Candidatus Kuenenia stuttgartiensis: one gene and its partner. Each later gene encodes a partner of the first gene's protein in a complex. Links are inferred from orthologs where the notes say so. Each region holds a gene or a part of one and is shown in the gene's direction. Other genes may lie near its edges.

Region 1 (6,075 bases):
TTACAATTTAGTTTTTTGAAAAACTCAAATAATAGCGATGTTTGCCACACGGCGTAGGGGCGAAGCATTTGTCAGTTTGGGCATAAATGTATTTATAACAATTTAAGGCAAATGCTTCGCCCCTACTTTTTCAAAAAACTAAAGTGTTACATTATAGCAGAATTTATTATGAGCTAAGGGTTTCTTGAATATTGCGATTATAACAATAACTGAAAAAGGGGTTGAGACGTCGAAAAGGATTGTTTCGTATATAGATACCACCCCTTCAGTGTATATCTTTAACTCCGACGATAAAAATGAGATAGTTAATGCCGGAGATAATTTGAATAATGCTGTGTACTTTAATGAACCGCTTCACCAATTAGTCGGGAAATTATTCAATGATTATGACGGGATAATATTTGTAATGGCTACGGGGATAGTGGTTCGGGTGATTGCTCCCTGTATTAAAAACAAATATATAGATCCTGCGATAGTGGTAGTGGATGATGTGGGGCGTTATATAATCAGTTTGCTTTCAGGGCATGAAGGTGGCGCAAATATGCTGGCGTATAAAGTTGCCTGTATATTACATTCGAGTGCTGTTATTACTACCGGGACTGAAGCGCACAAAGATATTATTGTTGGAATTGGATGTAAAAAAGGGATTACTTCGCATGAAGTAAAAAAGGCAATTGAAGACGCTCTTAATAAGATTTCCCTGAGAATAGAAAACGTTAGGTTAATTTCTACGGTTGAAATTAAAGCAAAAGAACCGGGATTATTGCAAGCTTCTGATGAACTTAGGATACCGCTGAACGTTGTGTCTTTACCTGAAATTGGCACTTGTATAAAGGAATACAGTAAGTCAGCTTTTGTAAAAGAAAAGATAGGCGTCTGGGGTGTCTGTGAACCATCTGCACTTTTAGCAGGGAGGAAAACACAATTAATTTTAAAGAAACAGAAATATCCGGGAATAACAATAGCCATTGCCAGGGAAAACTTTATGTGGTAGGTATAGGCCCAGGCTCTAAAGAAGACATGAGTGTGAGGGCATTGGAGGCGGTAAAAAAATCTGATACTATTATAGGTTACCGCCTTTATGTTGATTTGTTACGTGATATTACCAGCGGGAAAGAAATTATCTCCTCGGCGATGCGCAAGGAAGTTGAACGTGTAGAATTGGCTATTCGGGAAGCGCTGAAAGGGAAAATAGTATCGCTCATTAGTAGCGGAGATTCTGGTGTTTATGGTATGGCTGGCCTTGTTATGGAAATGTTGCACAAAGAAAATATTTGCTTGCCGCTGGAAATTATTCCTGGCATTCCCGCTGCCAATGCTGCCGCGGCCCTTCTTGGCGCACCACTGATGCATGATTATGCTGTAATAAGTCTCAGTGATTTATTAACTCCATGGGAAACAATTGAAAAACGTGTGAAAAACGCTGCAGAGGCTGATTTTGTAATGGTTATTTATAATCCTAAAAGTTCTCAAAGGAATTGGCAGCTTAAAAAGACGGTCGAAATTATTTTGAAATACAAAAACGCTGCGACACCGGTAGGAGTAGTGAAAAATGCGAAAAGAGAAGGGGAGTCTATAGCCATTACTACTTTAGGCAAAATGGACCAAAATTCAATTGATATGATGACAATCGTGATCATTGGAAATGCCTCTTCGTTCACATTTCAGAATTACATGGTTACTAAAAGAGGGTATAATTTATACTCAAGCACGAATAAATCTGAAAAGCCAAAATCCGAAGCGTGAAATCCGAATCAAATTTAAATGAACAAAATTCAAAATGTTTTGGGCATTCAAATATTTGAATTTAGGATTTGTTTCGAGTTTTGATATTAGATATTCGAATTCGATTGCGGCTACTCCGCACCAGGAATACTTTGGATAAATATGCCTATATTGATTAAAAAAGAAGACATAGATATTTTTTTAAAGAAACTAAAAGAAGAATATACGGTTTACGGTGTTAAGCAAAAAGAAACAGGGTTTTATATTTTTGATGAAATAGAGACATTTTCCGACCCACTTGATAATTATATACCTACATTGCTTCCTCCCAAAAAATACCTTTTTCCCCAACGAGAAACGCTCTTAAGCTTTTCTACCGCCCCTTATCCTGATGTAAAATCCGTGATTGAATCAAAAAAACAGGTAATCTTTGGCGTCCGTCCCTGTGATATCCATGGGATTAAATTGCTCGATAAGGTGTTTACTGCCGATCGTGAAGACAAAAATTATACTCAAAAACGTGCAAATACCATCATCATTGGAATTGATTGCATGAAGCCCTGCTATAAGTATGCTTATTGTGAAAGTGTCGGATGTTTGGACGTAGAAGAAGGATTTGATATTTTATTAACCGACATAGGTGATTGTTTTTATGCCTCCATTGGAACTGCACGCGGGGAAGTTATTATCAAAGAAAATGCTTGTTTTATACATGCGGGAAAACATGAAGATGAAAAGATTTGCCGTATGAAAGAAGAACGCAAGGGACGATTTGAGAAAAAATTTTTGACAGAGGTATCAAATCTTCCTTCATTATTTAAAAATGCAGATAACGATCCTGTCTGGGATGAACTAAATGACAGGTGTTTAGGATGCGGAAGATGTAATATTGTTTGCCCAACCTGTTATTGTTTTGATGTTTTTGATTGTGTGGATTTAACTATGACATCAGGAGAGAGACGCCGCCAGTGGGATGCTTGTACATTAAAAGATTTTTCTGTAGTTGCAACAGGCGAAAATTTCAGACCAACGAGAGGTCAGAGATTACGGCACAGGTTTAACCGAAAGTTTAATTACTTAATGACAAAACACAGCACATCATTTTGCGTTGGTTGTGGAAGATGTTCCAGGTCATGTCCCGTACATATAGATGTTGCAGAAACCGTAAATGCAGTTATAAACAATAATAAGCAAAAATGATAAGCAATAATTCAATCTATCTCCCGGAAATAGCAAAGATTGTGAGTATTAGACGTCTCACAGAGCTGGAAAAATATTTTGAAATACGTTTGGAAAATCAAAGAGAATTTTCTTTTATCCCGGGGCAATTTGTTCAACTGTCGGTTTTTGGAGTGGGCGAGGCGCCTATTTCAATATCGTCATCTCCATTTGACAAAGACAGTATTGGCGTATGCATCAGAAGAGTGGGGGACGTTACCTCAGCAATTCACAGGCTTGAAATTGGTTCATACCTGGGGATACGTGGTCCGTTAGGCAATGGTTTTCCAATAGAAGAATTAAAGAGGAAAGACATTTTATTTATTGCGGGAGGGCTCGGGTTAGCACCCTTGCGGTCGATGATTTATTATGTGCTTGAAAAAAGGCATGATTTCGGGAGAGTAATTATTCTCTATGGAACAAAAACCCCTGAAGAAATACTGTTCAGGGACGAGATGGAAACATGGAATAAAAGAGAAGATATAGAATTGACCGTTACGATAAATCGGCCTGATAAAAACTGGTTAGGAAAAACGGGCGTCGTTACCAGACTTATTCCGTTTCTCAAACTGGATCCTCAGGATACATATGCATTAGTGGTGGGGCCACCCGTAATGTACAAATATGCTTTACTCGAACTTCAGGAAAAACGGATTCCGGCAACAAATATAATACTGTCACTGGAGAGGCGTATGAAATGCGGCGTTGGAAAGTGTGGCCATTGTCAGGTCAACGGTGTATATGTATGTCTCGATGGTCCTAAATTTAGCTATCAGATGTTAAAATTTCTTCCGGAAGCGCTATGAACAAAACAAGAGTTGCCTTTTTTTCATTTACCTGTTGTGAGGGGTGTCAGTTAACTGTTTTGGCATTAGAAGAACAGCTCTTCGATCTTGTTAAGTTGGTCGATATTGTAACGTTCAGAGAGGCCATGAGTGAAAAATCTGATGAATATGATTTAGCATTTGTTGAAGGCAGTATAACCAGAAATTCAGAGATTGAGCAGGTTAAAAAGATACGTGATACGGCGAAGATTGTTGTTGCTTTAGGGGCTTGTGCAACGATCGGCGGCATTAATTGTCTAAAAAACCATTATGAAATGGATGACGTGAAAAAAATCGTTTACGGGAATATGGCAAATAATTTCGATACCATACCGGCACGCCCAATTGCAGCAGTCATAAAAATTGATTATACCATACATGGATGTCCCATAGATAAAGATGAATTTGTTGAAGTGGTAAAGGCGATTCTTCAGAAAAGAAAACCCCGTATACCAGGCTATCCGGTATGTGTGGAATGCCAGATGAAGGAAAACGTGTGTCTCTTTGAAAAAGGTATGATTTGTTTGGGCCCTGTAACAAGAGCCGGTTGCAAGGCAATATGTCCTACATACAATGATGGATGTGTGGGATGCCGTGGGCTGATAGATGATCCCAATATGTCTTCACATAAGAATTTATTAACGGAACATGGATTAACCATCGATGAGGCTGTTGCAGAATATCGATTATTTGGTAGTTACAATCAGGATAAGCAATAATATTCAAAGGGAACGTTGAATGCATGATTTACATGTAAATATTGAACATATAACCCGTGTCGAAGGACATGGAAATATTGTGATAGACGTTAAGAACGGGCAGGTGAAAGAATTGAGGCTTGATATAGTTGAGTCTCCAAGGTTCTTCGAAGCGATGGTGAGAGGCAGGACGTATAAAGAGGCCGCTCATATTACATCGCGAATATGCGGAATTTGTGCCGTTACCCATACAACAACGTCAATAAAGGCTATAGAGTCAGCACTCGGCTTTACACCATCGCAACAAACAATAAAATTGCGAAAACTACTCCTTAACGCGGAATTTATTCAAAGCCATATTCTTCATACCTATTTTCTGACTGTACCTGATTTTTTTGGTGTGAAGAGTATATTTGGCATGATAAAAGATAACAAGGAAAGCATCGTAAGGGGAATGCGGCTTAAGGCCCTTGCGAATGATTTGTGTGCCATGGTCGGTGGTAGGCATGTACATCCTATTACATTGAATGTAGGCTGTTTCTCAAAAATTCCTGAGAAAAGGGATTTTGAGCAGTTTAAAAAAAGGATAGAGGATTCGAGGGGAGATATTGATGAAACGGTAAAATTCTTTAAGCATCTGAGAACCCCGGAATTTGAAAGAGAAACAGAATATATCTCGCTTACCCATCCGGATGAATACGCTTTGTATGATGGCAATATCAAATCGAGCTATAATGGAGAAGTGAAACCTTCGGAATATCTCAAAAGAGTAAAGGAATTTATTGTAAAACACTCCACCGCAAAACATGCAAAATCATTCCGGGATTCATATATGGTGGGAGCTTTGGCAAGATTCAATAACAACTATGAACGTCTCCATCCAAAAGCAAAAGAGGCGGCGGAAGAAATGGGCTTAAAACACCCCTGTTACAATCCATATATGAATAATGTTGCTCAGGTTGTTGAAACAGTTCATTGTTTTGAGGATAGTATTGGATTGATAGATGAATTGCTTTCGGACAATTTGAAGGAAGAAACCGTGGCATTACTCCCCAAAGCAGCGAGCGGTGTTGGCGCTACCGAGGCTCCCCGTGGGACATTGTACCATGAACATACATTAGACGATAATGGCAGGATTACCTATGGAAATTTCATAATTCCAACGGCACAAAACCTTGCAAATATAGAAAATGATTTAAAGTTATTGATTCCTAAAATAGTAAATAAACCGAGGGATGAGATAATCCTTGATGTAGAAATGCTTGTGCGTGCATATGACCCGTGTATATCGTGTGCGACACATCTGATGAAAGTTGAATTTGTAAAATGAGGAAATACAATAAAAGTAACAATTTAGTTTTTTGAAAAAAAAGAGGGCGAAGTATTTGCCAGCATGGGTATTAAGGTCATACGTACCCTCAAACCAACACGCCTGCCAGTGGTTATGACTTGCGATGAAGTGAAAGCCGTTCTTGCAAACTTGACGGGCGATAAGTGGCTCATGGCCTTGCTTATGTATGGTTCGGGGTTACGTTTGATGGAGTGCCTTGAGTTGCGCGTACAGAACCCGGTTGAATGTCCTAAAAAAATCCATCCTGCAGCCTTATAGC
Region 2 (4,352 bases), 3.6 Mb from region 1 along the record:
GCCGGAATACAATCATTTGGGCGAGGTAAACAGCATAAAATATGAGGTTTAAGTTTCAAGCCCGCACCCGCAGATAATCTCATACAATAGTTACGGTAAGATGATACGATGGAATGGAAAAGAATCTTTTTTGCCATTTTTATTCTTTTGGTAGCAGATGCTATTTTCTTCTCCGGTGTATGCTGTTTTGCGAATGACGAATGGCAACTGAACGGTGATAATACTGGATTGAGCGAAGAAGAAGAGATAGAGCTTGGCAGGAAAGTTGATGAATATTTAAGCCGTGGATGTCATTTTGATACAGATGCAGAACTGAATAAAAAAATAAATGATATTACACAATCAATCGTTGCAGTTTCAGAGAGAAAAACCCTTCCGTACATTTGCAGTATAATTCAATCCTATTCTATCAATGCTTTCTCTTCTTCCTGCGGGCATATCTATATTACAAAAGGCTTGTTACAATTAACGAAAAATGAAAATGAGTTGGCTTGTATTATAGGTCATGAAATTGCACATTTATCACTGAGGCATGCATCAAAATTTTACCGGGAACTTAAGAATGTTTTCTCACAGCAAAATAATGCTAATTGGGATGAGGTTGCAGCGTTATCGTTGGAAAACCATCTCAGGGAGTTTGAGGCAGAGGCGGATACAAAAGGGGTGTTCTATGCCTGTAATGCAGGGTATGACCCTAATGGTCTGCCTGATTTTCTGGAAAGAAACCTTGATATTATTGTTGCTCATAATGGTTTGTCAGGCATTTTTGGCATGGGGTATTATGCAGAAGTTGAGATGCGGGTATGCAAGTTAAGAGAATTCATCGCAACCTTAAAAGGCGACTGGTAAAATGACAGAGGTAACATTATCAATAAATTTGTGTAGTATGCGATTGTCGAATCCAACGGTGCTGGCTTCGGGAATACTGGGAACCACAAAGACATTATTAAAACGAGTGGCAGAAAGTGGAGCCGGTGCGGTAACGATTAAATCCGTAAGTAAGGATTCAAGGGAAGGCCATCATAATCCGACGGTTATTACCTACGAGGCGGGAATGTTAAATGCCGTAGGATATTCGAACCCTGGTGTTGAGGCCGCACGTATCGAATATTCGAACCTTAATGAAATAGGCGTTCCTGTAATTGCCAGTATTATTGGAACCTGTACGGATGATTTCATTGAGGTTGCAGAGGGGCTGTCAGCATCCGGGTTTTCCGCTATCGAAATACCGCTTTCTTGTCCTCATACTCCTGGTTTTGGCCTTCTGTCCGGACAGGGAACTCCAAAGGCTACCTACGAAATAACCTATGCGGTGAGACGAAAAACAAATGTGCCTATATTTGTGAAAATATCACCAAACGTGCCTGAAATCACCTCAATTGCAAAAGCAGCAGAGGATGCAGGGGCAAACGGCATTACCGCCGTGAATTCAATGGGTCCTGGAATGGTAATTAATATTGAATCAAAGAAACCTGTGTTAGGGTTTAAGGTCGGGGGCGTCACCGGGGACGCCTTGCGGCCGATTGCCGTACGTTGTGTGTATGACGTTTACCAGGCGGTGAAAATTCCAATTATCGGAGTAGGGGGCATATCCACAGGAAGGCACGCGATAGAGATGATGATGGCAGGGGCTTCGGCTGTTGGCATTGGAACCGGCGTTTACACAAGAGGAATTAATGTTTTCAGCAAGGTGTGCGCTGAAATGAAGCAGTGGATGATTGAAAACGGGTATAACACTATTAATGAGCTTGTAGGTGTTGCCCATGATTGAACAGCCAAAAATGGTAAAAATATACGATATCATAGATGAGACTCCAAACGTAAAAACGTTTTTCTTTGAGTATGCCGGACAGTATGAGCCGGGGCAGTTTATTATGGTTTGGGTTCCGCTAAATGACGAGAAACCATTTACTATTTCCTATATTGATGGAAATGTTGCCGGGATAACTGTATTAAAAAGAGGTGAATTTACAAAAACCTTGCATACAAAGAAAAAGGGAGATCAAATAGGTATCAGGGGGCCGTATGGCATGGGATATGGCTTGCCTGAAAACAATGCGGCTACGTGTATTGTAGGCGGTGGTATTGGAATGGCTTCTATTGCGTGTTTAGCGGATATGCAGAAAAATACGACAATCATTCAGGGGGCAAGGACTATGCCGGAATTGCTTTTTCAACATCGCTTCAGAGAGATGAAATTATGTACAGATGATGGTTCTTTTGGTTACAGAGGAACAACGGTTGATTTGTTGAGAGAATTAACAGGGCAACATAATTATAAAAAGATATATGCATGCGGTCCTGAAAAAATGTTGTACAAAATATTCGAATTATGCAATGAACGCCATATTGATTGTGAAGTATCAATTGAAAGATATATTAAATGTGGGTTTGGCATTTGCGGCCAATGCGACTGTAGTGGGCAGCGAATATGTATTGACGGACCGGTTTTTAACGCAGAGGCATTAGGAAAGATGCCCGATTTTGGAAAAACTGCAATCACAAAATCGGGGAGAAGGGTTTCTTTTTGAATCAGAGAAAGGAATTTCAGGCAACAGGATGAATTTTGTTGACATAAGAAAATAAATGTTGTAAGTTTGTAAGCTATTCGTTTTCCGACATATTATTTTGACAATGATATTTTGACCTGAAGCGCCCCCATCGTCTAGAGGCCCAGGATGCCAGGTTCTCAGCCTGGAGACAGGGGTTCAAATCCCCTTGGGGGTATATTATGAAGTTAACCAATAAAGAGGTCTTTGATGATAAAGTTCAAAAGGCCTCTTTACAGTTGCCTCCCCCGAATGTTTCAAATCTTCGTCATACGGCAAGCCTCTACCCTCACGCCTAAAAATAGTAATCTTCAAAAGATATTATTCGTTTGGTTGATTTTATCATGTTATGAATATCAATAAAAAAAGGTTAATTGTACTATTTTCAATAAATGTATTCATAATAGTCCATATTCTGCTGTGGTATAAATATGGATTTCAGAAGGTAGGAACCTTTAGCATGAATGGTATTGTCACCCTTTTAGGTTTTGGCCTGCTGAATTCCGCCGCCGCTTTTTTTATTATTATTGTATTAATAACAGTGTTTTTTGGAAGGGTATTCTGTGGATGGGGATGCCACTTTGCTTTTTTCCAGGAATTTGCTTTACGGGTGCTTAATAAGTGTGGAATAAATCCCTCAATTATTCATTCCAGAGCAAATATCATACAGTATGTATTTCTCCTGAAAACGATAACTGCCATTTTTGAATTCTGGTATATTTATGGCATTCCTCAGTTTCATATTAATATCAGTGATACGCAGGTTATGACGTCAGACCTCCCCCGAAGCCCTGCTATTATTGCATCCTTTCTCTTATTTGACGCCTTTCTCTTCATTTATCTTATGGGATCAAGGGCATTCTGCAGATACGTGTGCCCATGGGCTCCTCTGCTTGCACTATTTGAGAATATTAGTTTTTGGCGGATAAGGAAAATCAGGGAATGTACCGGATGTATGAATTGCACGAGAAATTGTATTATGGGAATAACGGTACACGAAGAGATTGCCAAGCATAGCGCGGTTGTCAATGCAAATTGTATACGCTGCCTTTCGTGTAAGGATGCATGTAAAAACGGGACATTAGGTTACAAATCCGGCATGAGCGCCTTGTCTTTGACCCGTAAGTTCAGATGGTTGATTCCTGAATCGGGCAATTATAGTATATACGTTGAGTTGTTTCTTGTCTTTTGCGGAATAATCACGGCATTTTATACACAAAAGTATCTTGGTAGTTTCCAAACGTTGCTTGGCGCTGTATGGGGATTATGTTTTGCCGTGATGATAGTAAAAATAGTTGAGAAGAAGCGTATAACAATAACAGAATTTACTCCGCAAAATAGAAGTTTTCTGGTATTGAGTTTGATGCTATTGTTAACGTTTGTATGGTGTTGGGGGACGATAACACCGCATGAAACACGCCTGTTAATGCGGGGCAATAGGTTTATGGGTGTAACGGAATATGACAAGGCAATTTTGACATATAGAGATGCAATGAATGAATATCCATCAAATAAACAAATACATACTGCGCTTGCTTTGGCATATAAAAACAACGGCAACTACAAAGAAGCAATAAATGAGTATAAGGCGTTGATTGCGGAAGACCTTGAAAATGCCGTTTTGCGAAATAATATAGGGACTGTTTACTACCGGAAAGGAGAGTATGATGAAGCGATAAAAGAATATAAAAAAGCTATTCTGTTTGATGAGAATCTCACTGCTGCTTATGGAAATATTGGTTTAATATTTTTAGAGAAGGGAAATATTGAAGAGGCTGTTTCTTATTTGAAAAAAGTATTTGC

Evidence for each region. The genes of interacting proteins can lie anywhere in the genome.
Region 2: the proteins of KSMBR1_RS18475 (region 1) and KSMBR1_RS02000 are in contact, whole or in part, in a crystal structure (PDB 5UE9), measured with the Lactococcus lactis proteins. The link is inferred for Candidatus Kuenenia stuttgartiensis from one-to-one orthologs. Residues at the interface, in WP_023189152.1 of Lactococcus lactis: Leu4, Gln5, Ala47, Ser48, Met49, Leu50, Leu51, Arg52, Arg53, Met95, Leu98, Arg223, Met224, Ala225, Cys226, Ile228, Gly229, Ala230, Cys231, Tyr232, Ala233, Val235, Glu236, His237, Asn243, His244, Ala245, Lys247, Glu250; in WP_025017116.1 of Lactococcus lactis: Gly25, Phe27, Phe29, Glu32, Tyr33, Lys35, Tyr36, Lys48, Phe56, Thr60, Pro61, Arg62, Val63, Ala64, Glu65, Thr66, Ala67, Ser68, Gly69, Met70, Ile74, Gln77, Pro223, Glu251, Phe274, Ala275, Pro277, Phe278.

The regions. Positions count from the first base shown.
Region 1 is NZ_LT934425.1:3,966,374-3,972,448, forward strand. What follows is about bases 1,845-4,835. They hold KSMBR1_RS18475 (FAD/NAD(P)-binding protein), read left to right. Parts: upstream 1,845-2,921; coding sequence 2,922-3,749; downstream 3,750-4,835. Other genes in these bases: KSMBR1_RS18470 (4Fe-4S dicluster domain-containing protein), read left to right, coding at 1,888-2,925; KSMBR1_RS18480 (NADH-quinone oxidoreductase subunit B family protein), read left to right, coding at 3,746-4,486; KSMBR1_RS18485 (Ni/Fe hydrogenase subunit alpha), read left to right, coding at 4,506-4,835. In the rest of the region: KSMBR1_RS18460 (cobalt-precorrin 5A hydrolase), read left to right, coding at 185-994; cobJ (precorrin-3B C(17)-methyltransferase), read left to right, coding at 988-1,746; more of KSMBR1_RS18485, read left to right, coding at 4,836-5,795.
Region 2 is NZ_LT934425.1:407,884-412,235, reverse strand. Bases 1-2,810 are described here. They hold KSMBR1_RS02000 (dihydroorotate dehydrogenase), read left to right. Parts: upstream 1-850; coding sequence 851-1,771; downstream 1,772-2,810. Other genes in these bases: KSMBR1_RS01995 (dihydroorotate dehydrogenase electron transfer subunit), read left to right, coding at 1,764-2,531; KSMBR1_RS02005 (M48 family metalloprotease), read left to right, coding at 109-849. Also shown: KSMBR1_RS01985 (tetratricopeptide repeat protein), read left to right, coding at 2,899-4,352.